3 regions of the Lysinibacillus sp. GW823-FHT02G10 genome follow, and region 2 is predicted to be linked to each of the others. Evidence: riboswitches for the same ligand, from Rfam matches in the RefSeq annotation. Region 2 holds a riboswitch; each other region holds the start of a gene.
What was found. Region 2 has a riboswitch for cobalamin ahead of AC1RFD_RS06430 (glutaredoxin family protein). Riboswitches for the same ligand answer to the same signal wherever they lie in the genome.
Positions count from the first base shown of each region.

Region 1: linked by a shared signal. The riboswitch ahead of cobT (nicotinate-nucleotide--dimethylbenzimidazole phosphoribosyltransferase) and the one ahead of AC1RFD_RS06430 (glutaredoxin family protein) in region 2 are both predicted to bind cobalamin.
Region 3: linked by a shared signal. The riboswitch ahead of AC1RFD_RS19140 (hypothetical protein) and the one ahead of AC1RFD_RS06430 (glutaredoxin family protein) in region 2 are both predicted to bind cobalamin.

Region 1 covers NZ_JBXAJI010000001.1:174,906-183,220, reverse strand. Annotated here, with positions in the region: gene AC1RFD_RS00880 (CotD family spore coat protein) at 120-425, shown strand; gene glnA (type I glutamate--ammonia ligase) at 524-1,858, opposite strand; gene AC1RFD_RS00870 (MerR family transcriptional regulator) at 1,914-2,291, opposite strand; gene AC1RFD_RS00865 (methionine gamma-lyase family protein) at 2,446-3,699, opposite strand; gene AC1RFD_RS00860 (trimeric intracellular cation channel family protein) at 4,041-4,646, shown strand; gene cobT (nicotinate-nucleotide--dimethylbenzimidazole phosphoribosyltransferase) at 4,698-5,753, opposite strand; cobalamin riboswitch at 5,845-6,021, opposite strand; gene AC1RFD_RS00850 (hypothetical protein) at 6,429-6,824, shown strand; gene AC1RFD_RS00845 (rhodanese-like domain-containing protein) at 6,867-7,169, opposite strand; gene hfq (RNA chaperone Hfq) at 7,265-7,495, opposite strand; gene miaA (tRNA (adenosine(37)-N6)-dimethylallyltransferase MiaA) at 7,593-8,315, opposite strand, start outside.
Region 2 covers NZ_JBXAJI010000001.1:1,231,347-1,239,661, reverse strand. Annotated here, with positions in the region: gene AC1RFD_RS06455 (stalk domain-containing protein) at 1-734, opposite strand, end outside; gene dut (dUTP diphosphatase) at 880-1,317, opposite strand; gene nrdF (class 1b ribonucleoside-diphosphate reductase subunit beta) at 1,330-2,298, opposite strand; gene nrdE (class 1b ribonucleoside-diphosphate reductase subunit alpha) at 2,286-4,379, opposite strand; gene nrdI (class Ib ribonucleoside-diphosphate reductase assembly flavoprotein NrdI) at 4,376-4,735, opposite strand; gene AC1RFD_RS06430 (glutaredoxin family protein) at 4,732-4,956, opposite strand; cobalamin riboswitch at 5,075-5,252, opposite strand; gene AC1RFD_RS06425 (hypothetical protein) at 5,623-5,904, opposite strand; gene AC1RFD_RS06420 (SHOCT-like domain-containing protein) at 5,914-6,300, opposite strand; gene AC1RFD_RS06415 (DUF2089 domain-containing protein) at 6,313-6,678, opposite strand; gene AC1RFD_RS06410 (ABC transporter ATP-binding protein) at 6,869-7,675, opposite strand; gene AC1RFD_RS06405 (ABC transporter ATP-binding protein) at 7,685-8,315, opposite strand, start outside.
Region 3 covers NZ_JBXAJI010000007.1:176,021-184,335, reverse strand. Annotated here, with positions in the region: gene AC1RFD_RS19155 (MATE family efflux transporter) at 1-796, opposite strand, end outside; gene AC1RFD_RS19150 (tyrosine-protein phosphatase) at 931-1,698, opposite strand; gene AC1RFD_RS19145 (ABC transporter substrate-binding protein) at 1,844-2,794, opposite strand; gene AC1RFD_RS19140 (hypothetical protein) at 2,778-3,335, opposite strand; cobalamin riboswitch at 3,494-3,691, opposite strand; gene AC1RFD_RS19135 (glutathione peroxidase) at 3,816-4,361, opposite strand; gene AC1RFD_RS19130 (hypothetical protein) at 4,442-4,996, opposite strand; gene ytvI (sporulation integral membrane protein YtvI) at 5,087-6,145, shown strand; gene AC1RFD_RS19120 (C40 family peptidase) at 6,308-7,462, opposite strand; gene AC1RFD_RS19115 (ABC1 kinase family protein) at 7,784-8,315, opposite strand, start outside.

The sequences.
Region 1 (8,315 bases), 1.1 Mb from region 2:
ACTATTTTAGTTACTTGTTAGATTTACCTATGCATTAATAGGCAAATAAATAGACCCTATCGACGTATATCTCATATCTTAATAATGAACTACAACTTATCAAAACAGGAGGTAATAACATGTTTCAACGAAGACGCCACCCGGCTAAAGGTCCACACTGCTGTCCGCCACAAATGATGCCAATGCAATATGATCCACCACAATTTTTACCACCAGAGCAATATGTACGCACAAATTATATCCATACAGTTGTTCCACACGTACAACCTGCACATGTTACAACAGTGAACAAACATATGATTGATCATCAGTATTATTTCCCATGCACAGAATCTGTCGTGAATGAATGCTGTGAAACACATACAATGTGCGGTATGCCACCTAACCCTTGCCATATGCCACACCATCATAAACATATGCGCTAATACTAAAATAACGATGGGGTTGTCAGATGACCCCATCGTTCCTAATATGTTCAGAAAAAAACCGAGTACCCTTTATCAGGCACTCGGTATCTTTATGATTAATACATTTTTAAATATTGATCGCGTTCCCATTGATGAACAGTTGTACGGTACATATCGAACTCGATTTCTTTTGCTTCTTTAAAGTTTGCATAAATATGCTCACCTAATGCTTCCTGTGCTACTTGATCTTTAGCAAGTAATGTTAGTGCATCATCAAGTGCTGCAGGTAGGTTTTCAATACCATTTGCTTGACGCTCTTCTTCCGACATCACATAGATGTTGCGGTTAATAGCAGCAGGTGGTGTTAGGCTTTGACGAATACCTTCAAGACCTGCTTCTAAAATAACAGCCATCGCTAAATATGGGTTTGCAGAAGGGTCTACAGAGCGTACTTCAACACGAGTTGAAAGGCCACGTGCAGATGGAATACGAATTAATGGTGAACGGTTTTGTGCAGACCATGCTACATAACATGGTGCTTCATAACCTGGTACTAGACGTTTATAAGAGTTAACTGTTGGGTTTGTTACAGCTGTGAAACCTTGTACGTGTGCAAGAACACCCGCCATGAATTGCATAGCTGTTTCAGAAAGACCTAATTCTGTAGATTCATCATAGAACGCATTTTCTTTGCCTTTAAATAGTGACACGTTAAAGTGCATACCAGAGCCCGCTTCACCAAATAGTGGTTTTGGCATAAATGTAGCGTGTAAGCCATGTTTACGAGCGATTGTTTTAACAACTAATTTGAATGTTTGGATGTTATCACACGCAGTAACAGCATCCGCATATTTAAAGTCGATTTCGTGTTGTCCTGGAGCTACCTCATGGTGTGATGCTTCAATTTCAAAGCCCATTTCTTCTAGCTCTAACACGATATCACGACGGCAATTTTCACCAAGGTCTGTTGGCGCTAAATCGAAATAACCACCATGGTCATTTACTTCTAATGTTGGTTCGCCTTTTGCATCTAATTTGAATAAGAAGAATTCTGGCTCAGGCCCTAAATTGAAGCTTGAGAAGCCCATTTCTTCCATTTTTTTAAGAATTCGTTTTAGGTTGTTACGTGGGTCACCAGCAAACGGTTCGCCTTTCGCAGTGTATACATCACAGATAAAACGTGCTACTTTCCCTTTTTCAGAAGTCCAAGGGAATACTACGAAAGTATCAAGATCAGGATATAAATACATATCAGATTCTTCGATTCGAACGAAACCTTCAATAGATGAGCCATCAAACATCATTTTATTTTCAAGTGCTTTGTCTAATTGACTTACAGGAATCTCAACATTTTTGATAGTGCCAAGAATATCTGTAAATTGTAAACGAATAAAGCTTACGTTTTTTTCTTCGATGAGACGTTTAATGTCCTCTTTTGTGTATTTACCCACAGTTTTCCACACTCCTATAATTTGTCTAGCTTTTATGTTTACCCTACCCTATTTATTAATAGAATCGAGATAAATCCCCTCTTCGGATGGACGATTTTTGCATGCGCTGTGCTTGACGCATTTCTTCGCGCATAATTTGGCGTAATTCTGAATCACTTAAATCTTGCTCATCAGTTGTTGCAACAGGATTTTTCTTTTTAGCAAATATTTTTTTAATCTTCGCCATATTCATACCCTGTTCTAAGTAATCTTTAACCTCAAGCAATGTGTCGACGTCATTTAGTGAAAACATACGTCGATTGCCTTCTGTTCGGTGCGGCTCAATTAAATGGTGTTCTTCATAATAACGAATTTGTCTTGCCGAAAGCTCTGTTAATTGCATCACGATACTCATCGATAATAACGGCATAGTTCGTCTAATTTCACGACTCATTTAAGTCCTCCTCCAATACCCGCTTATCATATAACGAAATTTTTTTACTGTCAACCAACCATGTAAGGTTATCTAACATGGTTGGCACTATTTTTTTCAATTCGATTAAAAATTGTAAAAAACTATTCATATTTAGGCTTTATCTATTGTCTTGTTATGCTTTTTGAATGGCTTGAACCGCACTGCAAATAGCAAATTTAACGTGTTCATATGTTAGTCCCCCCTGGATAAATGCTGTATATGGAGGTCGTATTGGGCCATCCGCTGTTAGCTCAATGCTAGACCCTTGAATAAATGTTCCAGCTGCCATAATGACATCATCTTCATAGCCTGGCATATAGGCTGGTTCAGGAGCATAATGGGCATTTATCGGTGAGTTCGCTTGTATTTCACGACAAAAATCAATCATTTGCTGAGCCGTTTGGAACGATACTGATTGAATTAAATCTGTACGCTTCGCGTGATAGCTCGGAGAAGTGCTCATGCCGATTTCCTCAAGCATTGCAGCTGTAAATATCGCCCCTTTTAGTGCTTGCGATACAACATGTGGTGCTAGGAAAAACCCTTGATAAAAATCACCTAGTGTATTTAATGTGGCCCCCGCTTCTGCTCCAATACCTGGAGATGTCATACGATAGGCACATTTCTCCACTAAATCTGCGCGTCCAGCAATATAGCCACCAATTTTAGCCAAGCCTCCACCTGGATTTTTAATGAGCGATCCTGCCATTAAGTCAGCCCCGACCTCTGTAGGTTCCTGCGCCTCTACAAACTCGCCATAGCAGTTATCTACAAAAATAATAGCTTTCGGAGCTAATTTACGTACCTTTACACACATTTCTGCAATTTCTTCAATTGTAAAGGATGGACGTGTTGCGTAGCCTTTTGAACGCTGAATCGCAATCATTTTGGTTTGTGCTGTAATGGCCTCTTCAACACCTGCCCAATCAATGACCTGATTATCTAGTAAATCCACATGTCGATAACTGATTTTATAATCTTTCAGTGAACCTGTATCTTTATCACCACCATCGACAATGGATTGCAATGTATCATATGGCTGACCCGAAATATAAAGCAGCTCATCACCAGGACGCAAAACACCGAATAGACTAAGCGTGATTGCATGTGTGCCTGAAATAATTTGCGGTCGGACTATGGCTGCCTCTGCACCAAATACTTCCGCATAAACACGCTCTAGATTATCCCGCCCCTCATCATCATAGCCATAGCCGTTTGATGGGTGTAAATGATAATCACTTACTTGATGCTTTCTGAAAGCTGCTAGCACCTTCTGCTGATTGTAGAACGCCATTTCTTCTACCTTGGCATGATAAGGCCGAACTTGCTCCTCTACTTTTGCCGCTAACGATAGCGTTTCTGTTGATAAATTTGATGTAAACGTCATTCTTTCTTCTCCATTTCACAATGTCTCGCATTTCAATCAGTAAGATTTATTGACTATCTAAATTGACTTCAATCACTCTAGAATTCCCTAACCAACTACTGGTATATGAACGCTTTTGACGAATGTTTTTCTTTATTTTAATCACATTTTATCAATTTGTATGTGCACCTGTAAAACTTGCCTATTGTTTCTAAGAGGATTTTACGCTAAGCTAATGTGCGGACTCATTTCAAGATGCGTATTTAATGACCGATTTTGGCTATTAAATTCATAGATTCTGTTACGTAAAAAGTCTTTTAACTTTTAATAAAGTTTATTTATTGATAGAAGGGGTGAAAGGGATGGCTTGGGAGGTTTTTAGTATTATAGGAACAATTGCCTTTGCTATTTCTGGGGCAATTATTGCCATGGAAGAAGAATACGATTTATTCGGTGTATATATACTTGGTATTGTGACTGCTTTTGGTGGAGGAGCTATCCGAAATTTACTCATTGGACTACCTGTCACAACACTTTGGGGACAGGATATGATGTTTCAAATAGCGCTTGCTGCGATTACGATATTCTTTATTTTTCCGCATCATCTGATTCAACATTGGCATCGTTGGGGTAACTTCACAGATGCGATTGGCTTATCAGCATTCGCTATTCAAGGCGCACTCTATGCTGTTAAGCTTGATATGCCAGTAAGCGCAGTCATTGTAGCTGCTGTTTTGACAGGTTCAGGTGGGGGTATTGTACGAGATTTATTAGCTAGAAGAAAACCATTAGTTCTCCGTGATGAAGTTTATGGTGTTTGGGCAGCTCTTGCAGGATTGCTAATCGGATTCGAGGTTTTTACAGGAGACATTTTCCTTTATATTTTATTCGCAGTGATTACAGCTTTACGTATTCTTTCCTATATGATGAAGTGGCGCTTGCCATTACGAAAGTTAAATCGTGCATAAACACCATTCAGCCAATGACCAAAAATTAAGTCATTGGCTGTTTTATTGTTTTTATCTTTTTAACAACTGCATTGATTCTTCTAAAGTCGCCATGTTTTTCATCATCGAGCAAGCTGCATCTAAAATAGGAAAGGCTAAGGCTGCTCCAGAACCTTCGCCTAAACGCATATTCATGTGCAACATTGGTTCAATGCCTAGTAAGGCAGCGGCAATTTTTGCCCCTGGTTCCTCTGAAGCATGGGAAGGAATGATATAATCGATTACTTTTGGTTCGAGCTTATAAGCAATGAGGGCTGCTATAGTTGAAATAAATCCATCAATGACAACGGGTTTACGATGGGCAGTAGCGCCAAGAATAATACCTGTCATCGCCCCTATCTCTAACCCTCCAACCTTAGCCAGAACATCAATAACATCATTTGGATTAGGCTGATTTAAGGTAATTGCTTTTTCAATAACTGCCGCTTTATAGGCAATGCCTCCTTGGCCTACTCCTGCACCAAACCCCGTTACTTCGATAGGGTTGCATCCCGTCAAAACAGCTAATATCGCAGCACTTGGTGTTGTATTGCCGATGCCCATTTCTCCAGTCCCAAGTACATCAGCACCTTTTATGATTTCCTCAGTGGCCACACGGATTCCTACTTCTATCGATTGAATGGCTTCTTGTTTGGCCATAGCTGGACCTTGTGCCATGTTATCTGTACCATATTTAATTTTATGAATAATGACACCTGCATCAAGTGGAATATCTTCTTTTACACCCACATCTACTGTGACCACCTTTGCATTGGTAATCCCCGCAATCGCACAAACGCCTGTACCCCCCTTAGGAAAATTTAATGTTTGAAAGACCGTAACATCTTGTGGATTCGTGGTTACACCTTCCTCGCAAACACCATGATCTGCAGCACAGACAATCATCACTTTTTTGTCGACCATCGGATATAATTGTCCTGTTATACCAGAGAGCTGTACGGCAAGTGATTCTAGTTTACCCAAGCTACCTGGGGGCTTACAAAGCGCATCAATCCGCTTTCTAGCTTGCTCCATACTTTTCATATCAGCCCCCTGAATGTTTTGAATCGTGTCTTGTAATAATTGCATGATTATTTCTCCTCTCGTTCTCATTAAGACAAAATAAAAAGTCTGTAGTTTATTGTCATGACAAATAAACTACAGACTTTTCCATCATCTATATCTTCTATAGCATGTAGGCAGGTCTCCTGGCTCAAGTTCAACATCTCATAGTACCTTCCCAGCAATTTGCTAGTGGCATACACTACGAAACTCCCTCATACAGTGGCGGGTCCGCTAAAGCTTTTCACTTTATTCCCTATTCTCCCTAGTGGGCACCTATTGCTTTATGTAATTATGTTAAATCTACTTTACAACTTTTTTAGTGTCAAGAGGAAAAAATTTTTTGAGTGTTAACTTAGTACATACTGCTATTCACAATAAAAGCTTATCAAGTGCTTGTCCCAATAAATGAATCCTTCACTTGATTCCTAGTCTTCCATAATTAGTGCTTTTTAGAATTCTCTATGTCTAACACTCGGCTTGTACAAAAATCCATTACTGAATCAATTGCCATAACAAGTAAACTCAGACTTTTCAATCATCTCTATCTTCAATAGCATATGTTCTGCCAATTCACTGAGTAATGTTGAACATAAAAGTTGAAACCTTAATAATCTGTTCAATGTAAACATAAATTATTTCTATGATTAAAATTAGGGTGAGTATCAATAGTAAAACGATGAAAAGTTAGGAGTAGATACGATGAATGCAAAACAATTAAGAAACGCTATTGCTGAAACCTGTGAAACGCACGATAGCCTCTATGCCAAACTCGTAAAACCGATCAATCAGTTGTTAATCAATATCGACGCTTCGATCAGTGAAGAGACAGCAAATAAAATACTAGAAAATTTAAAGTTATTTCATAGTGGTGATAAATACATTACGGAGTGTCATTTCGAGGAGAGTCAAAATTTCTTGAAAGATGGCATTGAGCTTCTCCAAAAAGGGGATTTGGCGAATGGAGCACTACAAATTTATGGAGCTGGTCTAAACTTTGCTAGTTATGCTTCAAAAGTGCAGGGACAAAAAAATGTTAATATCTACAAAAACTTTGAAGAGAATTTTAATTTTATCATGGATGCCTTGAAAAAATAATCATGAAAAAAGAAAGAGTTATACTCTTTCTTTTTTCATGATTTATTTAAATTCTAATTCTCCATCATAAGCCAGCATGCCGCCTTCAAGGTTTGTTACATCAAATCCTTGGGCCTCTAAGTAAGCACACGCATTGGCAGAACGAGCTCCAGCCTTGCATACAATAATATATGGCTTTTCTACATCTAATTCCTCTAAACGTTCAGGGATAGTTCCGAGTGCAATATGTTGAGCACCTGGGATCATGCCATGGGCTACTTCATCCTCTTCACGTACATCGATAATATATAGGTCCTCATTTGCATCTAACAGATCTAATAATTGTGTTGTTTCCATTGTTTTCATAAACTTTGTCCTCCAAAATATCAAATTCCACTATCATTATAGCTTGTAGCAAAAAAAACAGCCAGTGTGAGAACACTAACTGTTTAACAAACTTATTATACTTCTGTCTCTAAAAACTCTATTTGTTTTGCTGGTACGAATGTAGAAATGGCATGCTTGTAGATTAGGTGCTGCTTATTTTCAGCATCAAGTAGTAATACTGTAAAATTATCATATGATTTCACAGTCCCTTTTAACTGAAATCCGTTTAACAGAAATACAGTTACAAAAACACTGTTTTTACGTAGTTGGTTCAAGAACGTATCTTGCAAATTGATTGATTTCATCAAATAGCCTCCCTACTAACTTTCTACCTCTTCATTCCTATAGTAGCACGTTCTACCAATTTATCAATTAGTAATTTTTAGAAATTTTTCTTTATTCTTATAATCGATCATCCGGCGTAATAAAATGGACATCCATTTTATTACGGAAATAAGTAAGCTGTCTTTTTGCATAGCGACGGGAATTTTGTTTTAAGCTATCAAGGGCTTCCTCTAGGGTACATTTGCCATCTAAATAATCATATAATTCTTTATACCCGATGGCTTGTATAGACTGCACTCCACGGATATTTTGCTGCCATAATCCCTTCACCTCTTGCAGAAGACCATTTTCCACCATTAAATCAACACGACGATTAATACGGTCATATAACACGTCACGGGACATGTTTTGACCTAGCCCTAAAATAACATGGTCGTAAAGGGGTACTTCCCCTCGATTTTGCGCTTCAGCTGCTTTTGATACACCGCTTAATTCCAGCATTTCTAATGCACGAATAACACGACGTGTATTGTTTGGATGGATTGTCTCCGCTGTTTGAGGGTCTAGTTGTTTTAGTTTGTCATGCATTGCCTCAGGGCCAAGCTTTGCTAATTCCTCATAGTAGGCTTTTCGTGCTTCTTCATCTACTTTTTCATCAGTAAATTGGAAATCATAGAGGACAGCTTGTACATATAAGCCAGAGCCTCCTACTATTATAGGTAATTTTTGACGAGCTTGTATTTCCGCGATCTTCGCACGTACTAATTTTTGATAATCTGCTACCGAAAAAGATTCTGTAGGCTCTAAAAAGCTAAGTAAATGATGAGGAACGCCCTCCAT
Region 2 (8,315 bases):
GCATCATAAATCAACACGTCTGGCTGTCCAGTCAAAGGTTTATCTGAAGATTGCACCAACGAATAGAGATCATAACGTGCTATGCTACTACCTTCCTTGTTCAAGAAATCATATTGGCCCATTTTATAATAGCCCCCAATTACGGTGCTATGGACAGACCAGGTGTAGTCGTTAGGCTGTTTTATCTTCTTGCCCATATTTTTAGTAAATATACGGTGCATTTCTTCCATATAGGCATTGCCATTGATTTGCTCGACTACTCCCCCCATTGTCATGTGGTATTCATGAAGTAATGCTTTCACTTCCACACCCTTAATCATCAATGGCTCTGTATCGATTGAGATCGTTAAATGATCGTAATGAACTTTACAGCCAAAGGTTTCTGCTAGAAAACGTAATGGTACAATGGTGCGTCCATTCTTTAAGTATGGCTTTGCATCCAATAATACCGTTTTTCCATTTACGGTGGCTTTACTACTGTTTAACTTTAAACTGACTTTCATCTCACTTTGGGTCAGTATCACTTGCCCTTCCGACCAATGCACCTTAGCCCCTAAATTTTCACTAATCACGCGTAAAGGTACCATTGTTCGATTGTTTTTTATTTCGGGCTTCACATCCGTTTGTACTGTCATACCGTCCACTTTTAGTTGACTACTAGCTGCTGTAGCAGTTGTGATAGATGTAAGAATGACAATCAACATAAGGAAAATACCTGAACATATTTTTTTCATGATTATTAGCTCCTTTAATTCGCTATCATTACTTCATTCCATATGTACCCTATTATTTCCTTCTGCTATTAGCAACGGTAACAAAAAAATCCTGCATTTTCGCAGGATTTTTAAGTAAACTTTATGCGGTTTATATATAGGTACGCTATTTCGTACCACTTGCACCAAATCCAGATTCTCCACGGACCGTTTGAGATAATTCATCTACTTCCACTAATTGAATAGAAGGAACAAATTGTATAACCATTTGAGCAATGCGCATTGATTTTTCTACGATAAATGGTTCTTGACCATGGTTGATTAAAATAACACCGATTTCGCCTCTATAGCCTTCATCTATAGTGCCTGGGCTATTCAGTACGGTTACACTATGCTTTAATGCTAGTCCACTTCTTGGTCGAATTTGGGCTTCCGTTCCCTTAGGTAACTCAATCTGAATACCTGTCTTAATGAGTTTGGCTACGCCTGCTGGGATTTCTACTGCTTCTATGGAATAGAGGTCCATGCCTGCATCACCAGGGTTGGCTTGTATCGGTAGCATGGCATCAGCGTGAACTTTTTTAATTTTTACTTCTAGATTCATTGTTCTTCATCCTTAACGATTAAAATTGAATGTGTCATCTGTGATCGGCGCAACTTTTGCCTTGGCATAGGTAGCACCCTTTTGTGAAAAGAAATCATATGTGGAACCTTCATTACGAATACCATTCATCACAATTGGATTGACTTCCTCTTCTGGGAACATGGCTTCAAAGCCGACATTCATTAAAGCTTTATTAGCATTATAACGTACATATGCTCGAACTTCAGGTGATAATCCTGTTTCCGCATAAATATCATCTGTATACTTCATTTCATTTTGATATAAATCTAATAATAGCTCATAGCCCCATAAATGTAGCTCTTCTTGCTTTTCCTTTGAAAATTGCTTGAATAAATTTTGAGCAAAAAATCCAACTGCTACCCCATGGATAGATTCATCGCGCAAGATGAGTGAAATAATCTCGGCACTGTTTCGTAGGAAGCCTTGTCCTCCTAAGTATAGTGGATAGAAAAAGCCAGAATAAAACAGGAAAGATTCAAGCATAACGGATGAAAACATCGCTTTCCATAAGCTCTCTGGATTGCCTTCTTCAATACTATTATAAATGTCTGCTATTTTATTGGCTTTATACTGTAGAAATTCATTTTTCTTGACCCATTCAAATAGCTCGTCGATTTCTTCGTTTGTACAAAGCGTTGTGAAAATATAAGAATAGGACTTGGCATGTATCGCCTCGAATGCATCAAAAACGGTTAGGACAGCCTTTTCCTGTAAATCGTCTGTATAAGCAGCAACACGATTCATCCCGATATTTGTTTGTACAGTATCCAGTAAGGTTAATCCTGCAAATACTTTTTTATATGTGTCCTGATGCTCAAAGCTTTTCCATTGTTTAATATCTTTACTGACCGCAATTTCTTCTGGAAACCAAATTTGCTTCCATTGCTGGTCCCAAAATATTTGGGCAAGCTCACTTGTTGCCTTATTCCAATTGACTGCCTCATATATTATATTTGACATGCTACACACTCCTCTAAGCTTTGTAATCGTTGACGAACATAGTAAACAGACTTAATGCCCTTTATCCACGCATAAATGTATACTTTAGCCAATTGTTCGGTTGTCCAATTGTCCGTTACATAAAGCGTCATGGAAATACCTTGGTCAACGTGCTTTTGAGAAGCTGCATATAAATCAATTAAATCATACGGATTTACATCATACGCCTCCACATATAAATGACTATTGTCATTTGTTAAATGAGGCATTGGATAAATGGTTCTACTATCGGCGTAATCACGAACCTCTACGCGCTCTGTACATGGTGCGATTGAAGCCGTACAGCTACGAATATATGAAATACTACCAGTTGGGGCAATAGCCAAACGATAGGAATGGAATAGACCGTACTGCATTACATCCTGCTTTAACGTTTCCCACATCTTGTTTGTGATGATTGGAATATTGCCAAGCGCCTTCAACACAGCAGGCGATAGTTCTTCTTCAGTTTTATTGATATATTGGTCAAAATAGCTACCTGATGCATAATCACTGTCCTCAAATCGGTAGAAGGTTGCAGCTTTTTCTTTCGCCATTTCCATCGAAGATTTCAGAGAATAATAGTTCATCGCTTCCATAAAGTGATCCATGAAATCAATGGAATCTTTTGAGCCGTACAGGATGCCTTCTGTCACGAGATGCCCATGGAGGTTCATACAGCCAAGCCCTACAGAATGCATTAATTGATTGGCTTTTGCAACAGACGGAACATTCTTAATGTGTGTCATTTGCGATACATTCGTTAATAGGTGCATGGCTGTATCGACTAATGCGCCGAAATCATTGACTTTACTTGCTGCATGGATATCGATGGAACCTAAGTTACACGATACATCTAATCCATAGTCATTTGGTTGATCCTGGTCCGTAATGATACTTGTCTCTTGTACTTGTAAGATTTCTGTACATAAATTGGACATTTTGACACGTCCAATATTTTTTAAAGGATGTACCTTATTGACATTATCATCAAAGATTTCAAACGGATAACCTGATTCAAATTGTGCTTTTTTCACCTCTGTGTAAAGCTTTCGTGCATTTAAACGTTTAATTTTACGAATTTTAGGGTTATCAAGTAGCTCGTAGTACATGTCTGAAATAGAAATTTCAGACATACGTTTGCCATATTCTTTAAAAATATCGTATGGGCTAAACAAAACAATATCCTTATCACGTTTCATCAGTTCGAAGAAAATACTAGGTATAATAATCCCTGTTGAAAGGGTAGCGAGGCGAATTTTATCATCAGCATTTGGTTTTTTTGATGAAATGAAATTTTCTATGTCTGCATGGAAAATATTTAGATAGACAACACCTGAGCCATTTCGTTGCCCTAACTGATTAGAATAACTGAAAGAATTTTCTAACAGTTTCGCTACTGGGATGACACCACTTGCACGATTTAATATCTCTTTAATTGGATCACCTAATGGACGTAAATCTGTTAAGTTGACCCCAACTCCACCACCAAGGCGTGATAGCTCTAAACAATAGCCAATATTTTCAGCAATACTATTCATGGAGTCATCCATTGATAATTTAAAGCAGCTGACTAATTCACCACGTGCTTTCTTACCACTATTTAAAGCAGTTGGTGTTGCAGGCTGATAGGCTTCCATCATTGCTTCGACAGAGCGTTCTGCTAGAGCCGTGTTGCCTTGAGCTAAATACAAAGCAATAATGACAATACGATCCTCATACTTTTCTAAGATTTCTTCCCCATCACGACTTTTCATAGCATAGCTATCGTAAAATTTGCTTGCGCTCATAAAGGATGGAAAGCGGAAATTATAATCATAGGCTTTCTTGTACAGCTTCTTAATAAATTCCATTTCGTACATGTCGATAAATGCTTTCTCATAGTAGCCCTCATCAACTAAATAGCGTATTTTTTCCTCAATATCTATAAAATAACGCAAACGTACGTTAACATACTCTAAAAAGTAGCGGCGCGTAGCTTCGCGGTCCTTTTCTAACTCAAGTAATCCAGTTGTACTATAACGATTCAGTACGTCATTATTAAGCTTTAAATAGGTTTTCATCTCATTACCCTCGTTTCATAAAACGTTTGTATTGCTTCGTAATCCGTTTGATTACCTCGTAAATCTAATTTCCTTACTAAGGGTACATGATAGGTAGCAGCGATTTTCTCACCAGCAGCGCCAAATACATGATGACCGAAGTTACTATTACCACTGGCAACTACTCCTTTACAAAAATCCCTGTTTTTTTCTAAGAAACGTTGTACCTTTGCTGGAATGTCACCTAAACCATCTGTGTAGGTAATTAAGAGATATGGCTTGTTCAATCGCAATTCTTCCGAGAGCTCGATACATTCTGCCTTTAATTTGGATACAACATTTCGGACATTACCTGTACGACTCGCGTAAACAATCATAGGGCAATCAACTCAATTTGAGAAACAATTTCCTGAACATCTCCTATAAAAGTTTCATTCATCTCTAAAACAGGCACACTTAAAAAACCTGCGTCAATAATCGTTTGCTTTGCTTGTTCATCGTGATCGATGTTAACAATTTCAGCTTCAAGTCCTGCACGTTGTAGTTCAGATTTTACCCAAAGGCATTTTGGACAAATTGTTTTCGTATAAAGTTTCATAGAAATCCCTCTTTTCATAAAATAAAAAAGCCTATCTCCTCTAGAGAGATAGGCTAAATGGAAACGTTAACATACCAAAAATACTGACGTTCCCATCTCTTAATCCCCGAAGAAATGATAAATTTGTTTTATAAAGGCAGGTCTCCTGGCTTTGCTTCATTCTCTGATTCCCTTCCCATGCAAATGCACAGTGGTTGCAATCATCGTCAGCTTCACAGTTGCGGGGACAGCGTCGGAATTGTACCGAACTTCCCTTTTAAACTACATGTAGTAGTACCTTTGTAAAACGAACACAATATATAGTTGTTGTTCAATAGTTTTAAGTGTACCATCCTTCAAATGAAAAGTAAATCAAGATTCTAAACTTCTTTATTTTTGGATTATTCAGTATTTTTAATTATGTAGTTCCAAATAGATTACCACTAATCACTTATACCCAAATCAAAAATCTATTTTTAACGATGTACGTGATTTTCTATTAAAATGGATCTAGAATTCTAATTTGAGTTTAAAGAAATCTTCTATTTTATGTACCATTGAAAAATAGTTGTCTCTATCGTAAGTCCTGAAATAATGATCATCTCTTACCCATTTCAAATGATGCTCATTACATTAATAAAGAGCATGCTTTTATCATAACATGCTCTTACCATTCTATCATTGGGATTATAGTCTAACCTTAACCTCAGTCCCGTCCTGAGCTTTGACATCGACTAGCACAAGTCCTTTATAATTTTGTAGTTCCTTGATAATCGGCTTTAGCATTTCTTTGTCGATGAGGGGAAAGGTAAAGTCTATTTTCTTTTTATCGAAGTATGCCTTTGTCCACTTATTGGCTTGTTGCTGTATCCATTTAGAAGTTAAAATGGAGAGGACAATGGTTAGCACAGTATAGGGAACAGGGACGGTAAAGCGAACGTCTTTTGCTTTCACTTTTACATGCATCATTCGTCGCCTCTACTCAATGAAGACTGCAACGGAATCCCCGTTTGCTGATTTTATATCTACAATTTGTCCATCTAGTTCATTTTCAATTGCTTCAAGAAGAAGATTGATGTCGATATCTTTTACGTATTTTTCCGATTGCGGAATACTTGCAGCGATGCTGTGTCCTGCCATCAATACGGCTTTGACAAGTTTAATTGGTAAATTTACCGTGACATTATCATTTTCGGTGGATACAACACGGACCTTTAACGTTTTATCTAAATACTTTGTTTTTTCCACAAATTTATTCTCTGATTCTTCTTTCTGTTGTAGCACTTGAATCAGCTCTGATCCTTTATCCGCATCAATTTTGCCCTCTTGAATCATCGTTAAAACTTTTGTAATTTCCTCTTTCATGGTCGTTCCTCCCTATTCATCTTTTAAGAGCTTTATGGCTTCATCTGTTGTGATTTCGCCATTTTCAAGCATGCTTACAATTTTTTTCTCATCTACTTCATTTTTCTTCTTTTGAGCATAGCCAAGGGATGAAATAATATCATTTAGCTTGCCTCGAACTGTTGGATACGAAACCCCCAGTTCCTTTTCAACCTCTTTAATATTTCCTCGGCAGGTTAAAAATACTTCCACAAAATGAAGCTGATCCTGTGATAAGGATGCTAGCTTCGACAATTCAAACTCATTTTCAATGGTCGTGTGACAATGAGAACACTGTAACTTCGTAATTTTTAATGTTTTACTGCAGACAGGACAATTTGTGATTACTTGATAAGCCATAGTGAACTCCTTCCTTTAAGTTAAGCTGATTATATAATAAAGAAATTAAAGATGTAAATAATAAAATTAATAATTTTAATTAAAAAATAAATAAAATTAATATCTTGATTAATTTTATTTATTTTTGTTTCTATATTGCTTTAAAAATTAAGAAAACGCCATTTTTAATTTCTCAAAATGGCGTTTCTGTTTAATTGGGTCTATCCTTCTTTTTTCTTTCCCGCGGGTGTGATGGCAAAATTGCATTGTATAACGCTTGTGAAGCGGGGTGCTGATATTTCCCACCCTTGCCTATCTCCTCCACTAGCTGACCATGCTGCATCACAAGGATGCGATCTGACATAAAACGTGTGGCCTGTAAATCATGTGAAATGAATAGATAAGCAAGCTGTAGCTCTTTTTGAAGTCTTTGCAGTAGCTCTATAATCGTCTTTTGCAAAATCATATCAAGACTACTAATGGCCTCATCTAAAACAATCAGTTTCGGCTTTAATGCAAGAGCTCTAGCAATGTTGACTCGTTGCTGCTGTCCCCCACTTAGCTGTGAGGGATAGTTTTGAGCCATTGCCCACTCTAACTCTACACAGTCTAGTAATTCCCTTACTTTCTGTTGTCGCTCTGCTTTGCTAAAATGCTCGAAATTCAAAAACGGTTCTTCGAGTATTTCGAAAATCGTCTGTTTTGGATTAAATGAATGATAACTATTTTGAAAAACAGCCTGTAAATTTCTTCGTATCATTTTTTTCTCTTTGCTGGGTGCTTCGTATAAATTGACACCTTGAAAGATCAGCTCTCCGTTTGTTGGTCGTTCAATCCCTAAAATAATGCGCCCTAATGTGCTTTTTCCAGAACCACTTTGACCGACGATGCCAAGACATTCTCCTTCCTGAAGTGAAAATGTCACATTCTCTAATACAGGGGCTTCCTGTCCTCGTTTGAATAGAAATGGTCTTTGCGCATAGTATTTCTCAATATTTTTTACTTCTAGTAGCGTCATTTTATCACCTCATAGCATTCTCGCTTGTAAAAGTTTCTTGGTATAGGGATGCTGAGGCGCATCAAAAAAATCAAAAACATTTGCTTGCTCAACGATTTCTCCTTGATACATCACAGCCACATCGTCCGCAAGCTCAGCAATGACACCTAAATCATGCGTGACAAGGAGTATGGTAGCATCTGTTTCTGAGCGAATTTGATTAAATAGTGTTAATACTTGTTTCTGATTGATGGTATCCAGAGCAGTCGTAGGCTCGTCTGCGATGTAGAGGGAGGCCTGTATCGCCATTGACAGAGCAATCATCACTCGCTGTAGCATGCCTCCACTTAACTGGAAAGGATAGTAGGACAAGAGCTGCTCTGGCTGAGGTAAATGAACTTTTTTCAAAGCATCAAGGGCGATCTGTCTCATTTCTTTTTTTGTAAGCTTAAAGTGTGCTTTTAATGTTTCTCGAAAATGACTTTCAATCGTTTGAATATGATCAAATGCAGCGGGTGGGTTTTGCAAAATCATCGAAAGATGTCTGCCACGATAAGCTCTCCATTTAGTAGCTGAAACGTTTAATAAATTTTCTTGCAGATAGAGTACTTCCCCTTGGCTGACATGGGCAAAGGACGGTAATGTTTGCATGATGGCATGG
Region 3 (8,315 bases), on a different contig from region 2:
AGTAAGTCGCATAATATAAAAAGATGATTTGGCAAAATTGATAAAGTACCTGTTCAAACGCAGATGGTAAACCAATGTTTAATATTTTTCTCACATATTCCTTTGAATACTCAAAAAAATATTGTAACTTTACGCGCACTTCCATTACCTGATACAGCAACCAGAAAAATACTAGGACGGCTAATCCGCGACTAATGACAGAGGAAATAGCCGCTCCTTTCACACCAAGCTCTGGTAAACCTAAATTCCCAAAAATAAGACCGTAGTTTAGCACAACATGTAAGACGTTCATGCCAAGCGAAACGTACATAGTTTGTTTTGTCCAACCATGTACACGAATAATTGCAGCGAGTGCATTAATAATAGCCTGTAGGAAAATAAAACTCCCAATGATGGCTAAGTAACTTTGTGCATAGTGGAGTACTTCTCCCTGCAAGTTCATCATTGTCATTAAATGTCTCGCAAAGAAGAAAAATAAAATACTCATTAAAAGCCCAACGACCAAATTCATCGTGACCGCTAACGCCGAGATCTTGGCCGCTTCAAAAAAGCGTTTGGAGCCTAAATACTGAGAAACAACAATAGATGCACCATTGCCCACTACCTCCAGAATCAAGATGGCAATATGGATATATTGATTGGCTGCACCTACTCCTGATACAGCATTATCTGATAAAGCACTGAGCATAAAAGTATCGGCTAGTCCCATCAACATAAATAGAAAAACTTCTAAGAAGATTGGCCATGTTAAATGGAATAGACTTAACTTATTTGTCTCTTTAATTGTGTCTGCCAATACTTTCACTTCTCCTATTTTTTCTTAAAAATCTATTGTATCTTATCACAAATATTCAGACTGTAAAGAGATTTATAGGAAGACAGTGCTTCCACATAAAAAATCCCTTTCACATCGTGTGAAAGGGCTCATTTTTAAATTAAGCAATAAGATTGTAATTGCTCTCGTTTTTCAATTGTTAGGCCAAATTCCTGCTCTAAAAACCCAGTCTTAGAACCATAGCGACGATCCATCGCATCCAATGCTGCTTGTAAATAGTCTTCACGGGCGGACATTAATGCATAAAATTGCTGTAGTTCTTGCTCATTATACTGATGCTGAATAGCCTGAGCCATTCGTTCTACCATTGGACGTAAATGTATATTAGTATCTAAATAATCCTCCATGATAGTCTCCACGGGTACATCTAAAGCTAGTAAAATAAGTGCTCCTCCAATACCCGTTCGGTCCTTACCAACTGCGCAATGATGTACAAGACCTAGATTATTAGGATTTTGAATCGTTTGCATTAACTCTTTAAATGAAAGATTGTTAAAAGGCATTTGTGCATAAAAATCCCGAAACATCTCAGGGCTTACCACTTTATAGAAATCTCTACCACCAGCATTGGTTGGCATTTCAAAAGCATGATTACCCTTCGCTGGGATTTGTATATATTGAGCATGCGAGAACACTGGGTTAGGATTATGATACGCCTCATTGTTATCGCGATAATCAAAAATGGTCTTAATCCCTAACGTTTCAAATAGCTCTTTATCCGACAGTGTCATTTTTCCAAGGGCAGCTGAGCGGTAAAATAAACCGTTCTTTACCCTACGCCCATCTTTTGTTTTATATCCACCCATGTCTCGGAAATTATAGACTGCTTCAAATGGAATTACCTTTGTCTCTAATTGCTCCAATCACTACACCTCCTAAGATTATCAAGCATACTTACTTTTATTTTAAAGAACAAACTACATTAATTCCAATTTTCACGCTAGGTAATAATTTAAACCACATAAAAAATGCTAGCTGAATGGCTGACAGCTAGCATGGAAACATTTCTTATTTAAATAACTCTGGGTACACAGCCTTCGCTACTAATTCTACAGCTTCACCAATACGCGGACCAGGTCGATTAGAGATATCTGTATCAATGGACAATACCGCTTTGTTTTGAATAGCTTTCACAGTATTCCAACCATCTCGTCCAAGAATTTCTCCTATTGGATCTTCTGTATAGTTTACTGTTGTTAAAATAACATCTGGATTTTTCGCAATAACATCTTCCTCATTCACTTTTGCCCAGCTATTCAAGTCAGAAAAAACATTATTAACATTAGCTGCATCTAATATTTCTTGCTGGAAAGTGCTAGAGCCTGCTGTATATATATCTGGCTTAGGGCTAACCTCTAAATAAACATTTTTCGGCGTTTTTACATCCTTCACCTTCGTTTGTACTTCAGCAATTTTCGCTTTAATCTCTTCGTTTAATTTATTTCCTTTATCAGGAACATCCATCACAGCAGCAATTTGTTCGATATCTCCATAAACATCGTCGAAAGTAGTCGCAGATTGAATAACAAACACTTTAATTCCTGCGTCCTCAAGCGGCTTTAGGGCATCCTTATCACCGATTGTATAAGCAATGACAACATCTGGCTTTAACGCTATAATTCTTTCACTGTTAAAGTTCGTAGTATCAGAGACACGTTCAATTTTTTGTGCTTCCTCTGGGTAAGTATCGTACTCAGTTGCTCCTACAATTTTATCGCCAACACCTAAAGCAAACAAAATTTCAGTATTACTTGGTTGTAAAGATACAACTGTTTTTGGTACTTCTTTAAACTCTATTTCCACTCCACGGTCATCTGTCACTTTATAGCTTGTTTTCTCTGCTTGTTGTGTATCTTGCGAAGCATCTTTATTTTTTGTATCTTCAGCAGTGCCACAGCCTGCTAATACCAGTGCAAGTAAGAGCACTGATAGCCATTGGAAATTAAATACTTTTTTCATTGTTATTCTCCTTTTTCTTTTTCATTGGGTAGGATTTACTAATAAACGGTATTTCCGCTATTCCAGCTTGCTGATTCATAAAAACAGCCATGACAAAACATACATTAGCTAATAAACCAAGGTAATCGAAAAGAATAGCTGGAACCTCTCGTTCTTCTGATACTTTGTGTAAAGTACGATATGATTTTTTTGCCTCACTGCGACAAAGATGTAAGGCTGCAGCAGCCTCTGTTCCTTGAGGTAAAACAAAACTTTGAATCTCTTCCTTCACATGGCGAACGTAAAAATCATAACGTTCACTTAACCAAGATAAATCCTCTTCAGTTACTGCTAATTTCCCACGTACTGAGCCATTCACATGATAAGCCATAGGTAACATAAGCAATAAATCCTCAGCAACAACTTGAACATCCTCTTTTTTTACCGCAGCTAATGCAACTCCTAGATGTGTTGTCAGGCTATCTGTTCGAATTTCAAAATCGACCGTTGAAGCTTTCTCACGCATAAATGGATAACAAGAATAACGGGCATCTTTTTTCACTTGCTTCCCCCCTATTTTCTATAATGAAAAATTCTTATTTGAAAGGCATAAAAAAGTCGCTCCTTTTTGCAAAGGAACGACAAAAATAACATAATGAGCCATCAAACTGGACAAAGCCTATGTATTTGCCGTATATCCTCCTAGCTTCCGAGAAGTTTTTATACGTTCAAATAAAGGTCGGTCTCCTGGCTTGTACAGTTCGTCACATGAAACGAATGTGTTATAAAGGACCTTCCCATCTTCTTTGAGACAGTGGTAAATCTTTATAATGGCTGCACTTACAGTTGCGGAAACAGCTCCGGTTTTTCACCGGATTCCCGATTATGCTAATTAGCACCTTTATTCTGCAAGAATATTTCATTTGTAAAGCAGTTTATCATATATGCTTCAGAAAAAATAGCTGTACACAGTTTTAAAATATAGCATTATTTCTACTTGAAGAGAAAACCCTAACAAATTTTTACATTATTAAGAAATTTACTATAATAGTGTTTCAATTGCTTTTTCAATATCGAGCTGTGAATCTGTTGGTTCAAAGCGTGCGACGGTCTTACCATTAGCATCTACTAGAAATTTTGTAAAGTTCCAGCGAATATTACGACCATCTAAAAAGCTTGGGGCAAGTTGAACAATTGCTTCTGCCAACATTTTCTCCTGCATACTTGCCTTCCCAAACTCTCGGTAATCCACTTCATGCTTTAAATAATTAAAGAGTGGATGGGTAGCCTCTCCATTTACCTGTACAAGCTCAAAAATCGGGAATGTGACCCCATAGTTTACCTTGCATAGATGCTTAGTTTCCTCCCCATCTTCAGGATTTTGATGGCCAAATTGATCACAAGGGAATCCAAGAACTACAAAATTCTCTTTTCCATATCTATCATACATTTTCTGTAAGTCTTCAAATTGATATGTAAATCGGCATTGGTTTGCCGTGTTAACAATTAACATTGTTTTTCCACGATATGTTTCCATCGATAAAATTTCGCCATTAGGCTTCCGAACTAGATAATTATAAATGCTCATGCATAATCCCCTTTTTTCATTCATTATAGTTGACTATTCTATCGTTCATCAAAGAATTTGCACAAAAAAACACCACCTCGCTACTTTGAACGGATGGCTGACTTATACTTCTTTTTATATTTAGCATCTTGTTCTTCATTAATTAAACGATGGGCAATATCTAATAATTTCGAGTCATTTGTTTGATCATATAACTTTTTAAATGACATTATAATATCCTGACGAATAAGAGATGGCTGTTTTTCATCTATACATGTTTGAAATCTTTTAGCTAGATACGATACAACCAAATCTCTTTGTACTGGACCCGCCTGTCCAATTTTCCAAATTGCTTGTAATGCATGCCTTGCCGTAGCAGATTGTTCATCGTAAGTCACAGCCCAAATCTTTAAAAAATCCTCCAAGACCCTTTCTTCTGGATCACTTTTTGCAGCTAAAGCGCATAAAATTTGTGCAGCACGTGCACGAGAATAACCATTATTGTATGTAAGAGCTTTTATTAGCTGTTCCCAAACTGCATATGTCCAATCTACGGGTTCTTGCATAATTTTTATTAATTCCTCGTAAGATTCATATTGAATATCGCGATCATGCTCTGTTAGATTACTAAAAAGTTGCAAAATCTCTTTTTCCATAATTCATCCCTACCTTTATTGTTTCAGAACGTAATAAAATTTGATTTATGGTACACTTAACTTAATTTTTTTCGCAAAGAAGGTGAGTTTATGAATAAATTTAATGCTAGGAAATTGATTTTTCGGTTGATTGTGATAATATCACTACTTCTAGCTGCCTATTTTGTTATCCCAGTGTCCATGCCTTTAATACTTGCTGGGATTAGTGCATTTTTCTTAGAACCAATTGTCATGTTCTTTAAACGGAAATGGAAAATGTCACGGAAAATAGCAGTTGCTTTTATTTACATAGTGAGTGTTATTGTTATATCTATTATTTGTTATCTTTCTATTACACAAATAATGACACAAATAATTTTACTATCTAAGCAAGCTCCCTATTATATTTCCAAGCTATCAGATATGTGGCTTCATATGCAAGAAAATATTTCTAAATACACAGAAGACTTTCCACCTGAAGTAAGTGCTTCGCTTCAAAAAACCACTATGGATTTCATAAAGAAAGTCGAAGAATCCTTTTTAAGCTTCTTTAATTATAGCAAAGTTTCTGCCTTCTTTTCAGAGATACCCAGCCTATTTATCAGTCTTCTCGTTTATATGATTGCGCTATTCCTATTTATGCTTGATTTGCCTAAGTTAAAGCAAATCACTTATAAATATTTAAAGCCCAATACAGCAAAGAAGATAAAAATTATTTTAAATCGCTTAAAAGATGCAACATTTGGCTATATGAAGGCTCACTTATTTGTAAGCTTTATTATTGGAGGCGTCACACTCATTGGACTGCTATTAATCCAACCGAAATATGCAGTAACAATGACGATTATTATCTGGTTAATAGATATTGTACCATTCCTAGGCTCTATCATTATTCTAGCGCCATGGGGACTTTACCACCTGTTGATGGGAAACACCTCTATAGCTGTAAAATTATTCATCTTAGCTGCTATTTTACTTATTATTCGTCGAGTAGTCGAGCCTAAATTAATGGGAGACCATATCGGTTTATCCACTTTACCAACATTAATTTCCATGTTCATAGGTCTACAGTTATTTGGTATTATCGGTTTACTTGTCGGCCCATTCGTTATTATTTTCTTTATTGCCTTGAAAGAGACAGGTGTCATCAAAGTAAATTTTAAAATTTAATATCAATTTAATATGCAGGAAAGTCTCTTTTCAAGAATAGAAGTAGTCGTCTTGTTTCTTTTGAAAGAATAGCATTCCAAAAACAAAAAAGGTCATCTTTGTATATTTTTCTCTACAAAGATGACCTTTTTCTTATCTCAACCGTCTATATATTAGTGAGGCCTATTGAATACGTCCAAAGCCTACTAAGTATTGATTCCACCAATCAAGTGATTCAATTACGACACCATTGTTTTGAGCGTCGATCATTGTGTTATTACCTAAATAAATACCTACGTGAGCTACACCTGAACCATAGCTGAAGAACACTAAGTCCCCAACGCGTGCTTCACCTGCTGAAATGCGTTGTGTTGCTAAATATTGTTGTGATGCTGTACGAGGTAAAGAAACACCCGCTTGCTTATATGACCATTGTACAAGACCTGAACAGTCAAAACCTGTCGATGGGTTGCTACCACCCCAAACATAAGGACGTCCTAGGAATTGTTTAGCTGTTGAAATGGCATCTCCTGAAGAAACAGTGCCAGCTCCTGACCCAACAATAATTTTTTGTGGTTCGCCTCCACCATTATTCTGAGTTGCTTGTATAACTGGTGTAGCTGCTTGAAGTGCACGTAAACGAGCTGCCTCTTCTTCAGCTGCTTTACGCTCTGCTTCTAAACGTTCTTCTTCTTGTTTCGTTGCAATTTCAGCTTTTAATGCAAGTGATTTCGCTTCGTTCTCAGCTTTCTTCACTTCCATTTCGCTTTCTTTTTGCTGAAGCTCTTGGAATTGTTTTTGAAGTTCCTTTTGTTTTTCATCTAATGTAGCTTTTTGTTGCTCTAAGCTTGCTTTATCTGCTTCCTGTTGATCCACTAATTCTTGGTCAGCATCCATTAATGTTTTTACCGCTACGACACGATCCATTAAATCTGCAAAGCTTTTTGCCTCAAGCACTACATTTAAATAAACACCTACAGTGTTGTCTTGCGCTTGATATGCAGCCATACGCTCACTTAAAATTTTTGAACGTTGCTCGATACGTTTTTGTGTTTCAACAATACTAGCATCCACTTCTTTAATATCTGCTTGTACTTGTTTAAATACCTTTACTTTTGCGTCGATCTCTTGTTGTAGTTTCGTTAGTTCTTCTTGTAATTTTTTAATTTGTGCATCTATTTCAGCCTTTTTCTCAATCATTTGTTGAGAAGTTTCTTCGGCATGTACTTCTGTTGGTTGAATTGTATTAAATAATAAGCCGCCAGCTAGTGCTAATGCTAGCACCATCGACTTACGCCATTTGTTACGCTTAGCCACGTTACCTTCATTTCCCTTCATCTATCAATTTCGCTCTCGATATTCTATGTAATCACTTGAACGATTTCTATTTTAATTAAATGTTCTTATATTTATTTTAGCCTTTTAAAGTTTAGCATTTTCTACATAACTTTTATACTATTTCATGTCTATTTAATACATTAGTAAAACTCGAAATATTTCTGTAACATTCGCACTTAAACTACATTATTCTACATAATACATTTTTCTTCTACACAGAGAAACTATTAGCTAATTCGACATTAGACCTAACAGATATTTTGTAATGTTTTTGTAATATTTGAGGGTGCCAAAGAAAAAGGTAGGGAAAAAATTCCCTACCTATTGCTTCATCGACCTTAATGCTTGTATAGATAATCTCACTAACAAAATAGCACATAAAAATAAACCTAAATATGCCGCTGTGTTCAAATAGACCGCATAAGAATCGTGGATAAATTGTGAAATAGCTAAAAGAGCGACAGATATAATACCAAAAGTTATACCCACCAGCAGCAAAACAAATTGAGAAAACAAATGTGTAATAAAACGTGAATTATGTTCATCCGAAAAGACATCATGATGTAAAATGATTTTTCCGCTCTCAACTCGCTGAATGAGCTGATCGACTCTTCTAGGCATTTTACGCAAAGTCGGTATTAGCATAGATAATTCTTCTTGCAGCCGCTCCTTAGTTGCCATCGGTTCTTTAAAAGGCTTAAGGAAAGAGGCACGCATATATGTAGCAGAAAAATCCTTTGCCTCAGTAAAGATATCAAAACGTGGATCTATTACCCGTAATGTGCCATCTAACGTCACTAAGGAACGGAGAGCTAATCCCACTGCTGGATAGAATGCAAGTCCAAAATCTCTT